2 regions of the Thioalkalivibrio sp. ALR17-21 genome follow, and region 1 is predicted to be linked to the other one. Evidence: predicted binding sites of a transcription regulator. Region 1 holds the regulator's gene; the other holds the start of a gene.
What was found. Region 1 encodes sigma-54, which starts transcription at its own class of promoters, with help from an activator protein. Its sites were predicted from a motif close to TGGCANGNTNCNTGCTT; they were not measured.

Region 1 (2,201 bases):
CGCCTCTCCCAACTCATGCTGAAGCCCGGGCTGAACCTGCAGCTCGGTCAGACGCTGACCATGACGCCGCAGCTGCAGCAGGCCATCCGGCTGTTGCAGCTCTCGACGCTGGAGCTCCAGGCCGAGATCCAGCAGGCGCTGGAAAGCAACCCCATGCTGGAACAGGCCGAGGACGACGAACTCGGCGCCGATGGCGAAGAAACCCCGGACCCCGGCACCGAGGGCGAGAACGAGACCGCCAGCGATGCCGCCGCCGGCACCGGCGAAACGGTGGACGCCGGCGGTTCGGAGGATGTCATCCCCGACGAACTGGTGACCGACACCCGCTGGGAAGACATCTACGACGCCAGCGCCAGCCCGCGCGGACTGGACGACCGCGATCCCCTGGAAAACACCTCGGACGACGATGGCGGTGGCCTGCAGGACCACCTGCTGTGGCAGCTGCATCTGTCGCACCTGACCCCGCGTGACCAGCGCATCGGCGCCGCCCTGATCGACACCATCAACGGCGACGGTTACCTCGAGGGAGACGTCGAGACCCTGGCCGACACCATCAGTCAGGGCGAGGACACCCCGGTCGGCACCGACGAGGTGGAGGCAGTGCGCCACTGGCTGCAGCACTGCGACCCCCTCGGGGCCGGGTCGCTGGATCTGCGCGAGTGCCTGGAGGTCCAGCTGGGCGAGCTGGCGCCGGACGCGCCCTCGCGCGAAGCCGCGCGCGCGGTCCTGGAACACGGCATGGACGCCCTTGCCCGGCGTGACTACAAGGCACTGCAGCGCCAGAGCGGCGTGCGCGATGCCGACGAGCTGGCCGCGGCCCTGGACCTGATCCGTACGCTCAACCCGCGCCCCGGCGCCCAGATCAGCGAGACGCCGCCGGAATACGTGGTCCCGGATGTCTACGTGCGTCATACCGACCAGGGCTGGCAGGTCGACCTGAATCCCGAGATCGCCCCGCGCATTCGCGTCAACGACCTCTACGCCGGCATGGTCCGCCAGGTCTCCGATGCCCGCGACAGCGCATTCATGCGCGACCAGCTGCAGGAGGCGCGGTGGTTCATCAAGAGCCTGCACAGCCGCAACGACACCCTGCTGCGCGTAGCGCGAGCGATCGTCGAACGCCAGCAGGGGTTCCTGGAACACGGCGAGGTGGCGATGCAGCCGCTGATCCTGCGCGACATCGCCGAAGCCCTGGAGATGCACGAGTCCACGATCTCGCGGGTGACCACGCAGAAATACATGCATACCCCCCGCGGAGTGTTCGAATTCAAGTATTTCTTCTCCAGTCACGTGGGCACCAGCGACGGCGGGGAATGCTCCGCGACCGCGATTCGTGCCATGATCCGCGAACTCATCGAAGAGGAAACGCCGGGCAAACCGCTCAGCGATTCCCGCCTCGCCCGGATCCTCGCGGATCGGGGCATCAACGTGGCCCGACGTACCGTGGCCAAATACCGGGAGGGCATGAACCTGCCATCCTCCAGCGAACGCCGCCAGATGGCCGCCATGCCGACCGGAAGCAAACCGAAAGGAGCCTGACCCATGCAGATCAACCTCACCGGACACCACGTCGAAATCACCGACGCCCTGCGCGACTACGTCAACGAGAAATTCGAGAAGCTGGAACGCCACTTCGACAAGGTGATCGACGTGCACGTGGTGCTAACCCACGAGAAGACGCAGAAGCTGCACAACAAGGCGGAAGCGAATCTGCAGGTCAGCGGCAACCACATCCACGCCGAGGCCAGCCACGACGACATGTACGCCGCCATCGACGGCCTGATCGACAAGGTCGACCGCCAGCTGATCAAGCACAAGGAGAAGGTCAAGGACCATCATCGCGCCGAAGGCCACCAGCGCAACCGCGAACAGACCCCGTAAACCGATGAACCCGGCCGAGCTCATCACCCCGGAGCGCATCGGACTGGAAGCCGACTGCTCCAGCAAGAAACGAGCGCTGGAAACCCTCGCCGATCTGCTGGTGGACGGGGCCGCGGACGGGCTGGCGGCCAGCGCCGCGTTCGAAGCCATGTCGGCCCGCGAAAAACTGGGCTCCACCGGGCTCGGCCATGGCGTGGCGATTCCGCACGGCCGTCTGGCCGAGCTGGATACGCCCCGCATCGCGGTCCTGCGTCTGGATCAGGGCGTGGATTTCGAGGCCATGGACCACGAACCGGTGGACATCCTGATCGCCCTGCTGG
Region 2 (2,201 bases), on a different contig from region 1:
CATGCGGTAGAGCAGGGTGTCGCGGGTCAGGCCCAGCAGGCGGGCGGCCCGCGAGCGGTTGCCCGCGGTCTGTTCCAGGGCCTGGCGGATCAGGTCCATCTCCAGTCGCTCCAGGCTGAGGCCCTCGGGCGGGATCACGAACGGCCCCCCGGCCTGGCCCTGCGGGGTCTGCAGCCAGGCATCGGGCAGATCGCCCGGGTTGACCTCGGTACCGCTCATGAAGATCACGCAGCGCTCGACCAGGTTCTTCAGCTCGCGCACGTTGCCGGGCCAGGGCCACTGGCCGAGCCAGCGCAGCAGTGCGGGCGTGAACCGCGGCGGTTCCACGCCGTGGTGTTCCGCCAGAGTAACGCGGAAGTGTTCGGCCAGACGGCGCACGTCTCCCTGGCGGCTGCGCAGCGGCGGCATCTCCAGCGGCACCACCTGCAGGCGATAGTACAGGTCGGCGCGGAAACGCCCGTCGGCCACGCGCTGCTGCAGATCCTGGTGGGTCGCGGCGATCACGCGAACGTCGATGTGTTCCGCCTCGGCCGCACCCAGCGGCTGGCACTCCCCGTTTTCCAGAAAGCGCAGCAGCTTGGCCTGGGCCCCGGCCGGGAGTTCGGCGATCTCGTCCAGCAGCAGGGTGCCGCCATGTGCCTGGCGTACCAGCCCGGGTTGATGGTCGTTCGCGCCGGTGAAGGCCCCGCGGCGGTGGCCGAACAGCTCGGACTCCACCAGCTCTTCGGGCAGGGCCGCGCAGTTCACCGTGATCAGCGGTCCGTCCGGGCGCCGACTGCGGGCATGGATGTGGCGCGCCAGGTGTTCCTTGCCGGTTCCGCTCTCGCCCAGCACCAGTACCGTGGCGTCGGTGGCCGCCACCATGCTGGCCTGACGCAGCACGGCCTGCAGCTCGGGCGAGCTGCCCACGAAATGCTCGGCGGTATTTTCGGCTGATTCGACCAACATCTCCTCCCGGCCGCCAGGCGCTTGCGGCATGACTGCATAGCCTGCCCCAGAGTCCGTGCCCGGGCAAGGGAATCCGTACGCGTCCGGTTCGCAACTGCGGCGTTTAAGCCATCCGCTGTGGCAAATCCCGCACCGGTCCCGGGGGCTGCCGTGTGTGCGTGGCGGTTCCGGCCACCTCCGGTGGTGTTCCCAATGGTGCTTCGGGCGCCGCAGTCCGCCGTTCCGGCTTCCCGATCCTTGTTGGTGCCCGTACCTGGCCCGGTGCTTGCTGGCGAGTCGGTCGCACGACACCAATGAAAAGAACAAGGACGGAGAGAAATCATGAAGCATTCGCATGGATTCCGGTGCCGCTGGATCCCCCTGGCGATCGCCGGTGCCGCGGCCGCGCCCGTGGCGGCCGAAGGGCCTTCTGCGTCGCAGGCCGGGGATCCACCGCGGCTGGCGCCGGTGGTGGTAACGGTTCCCGCCATGGAGGGGCCCGGGCGGGTCAGTACCGATCCACGCCAGCCCCGGCTTCCGTTGCCGGCGCATGATGGCGGGGCGTATCTGGCCTCCATCCCCGGATTCGTGACCAGCCGCAAGGGCGGTACCAGCGGCGATCCGGCCCTGCGAGGTCTGGGAGGCTCGCGACTGTCGCTGCTGCTGGACGACGATCCGGTGCTGGGCGGCTGCGGCGGGCGCATGGACCCGCCCACCGCGTATGCCTACCCGCAGGCCTTTGACCGCATCGAAGTGAGCAAGGGTCCGCAGAGCGTGCGGCATGGTGCCGTGTCGGGCGGTACGGTCCGTTTCGAGCGGGACGCGCCGGTGTTCACGGAGGCCGGCGAGGTCACCGGATTCGCGGGCCTGACCGTCGGGCGTTTCGATCGCACCGACCTGGTGGCGGACGTGGCGACCGGGTCCTCCGCGGGTTATCTGCGTGCCATCGGCACCTTCTCGGATCAGGACGATTACCGCGACGGCGATGGCAACGAGGTCCACTCGCGGTATTCCCGCTGGAGTGGCACCGGGATCGCCGGCTGGCGCCCTGACGAGCAGACCCTCATTGAGTTCACGTATGACCGTTCCGACGCCGAGGCCGCTTACGACGACCGTGGCATGGACGGCGTGCGCTTCGACCGCACCGGCTACAGCCTTGCGCTGACCCGCGATGACCTCGCGCCCTGGTTCGAGACCCTGGAGGCGCGGGTCTTCCGCAACGAGATCGACCATGTCATGGACAACTACACCCTGCGGGAGCCGCCGGGCATGCC

Region 2: the regulator sigma-54 is predicted to act here: its motif matches at 1,203-1,219, upstream of G020_RS0102975 (TonB-dependent copper receptor).

What each region holds. Positions count from the first base shown of each region.
Region 1 covers NZ_ATUL01000001.1:59,044-61,244, forward strand. The annotation lists gene G020_RS0100310 (RNA polymerase factor sigma-54) at 16-1,539, shown strand; gene hpf (ribosome hibernation-promoting factor, HPF/YfiA family) at 1,543-1,881, shown strand; gene G020_RS0100320 (PTS sugar transporter subunit IIA) at 1,886-2,201, shown strand, end outside.
Region 2 covers NZ_ATUL01000004.1:44,663-46,863, reverse strand. The annotation lists gene G020_RS0102980 (sigma-54-dependent Fis family transcriptional regulator) at 1-948, opposite strand, end outside; gene G020_RS0102975 (TonB-dependent copper receptor) at 1,270-2,201, shown strand, end outside.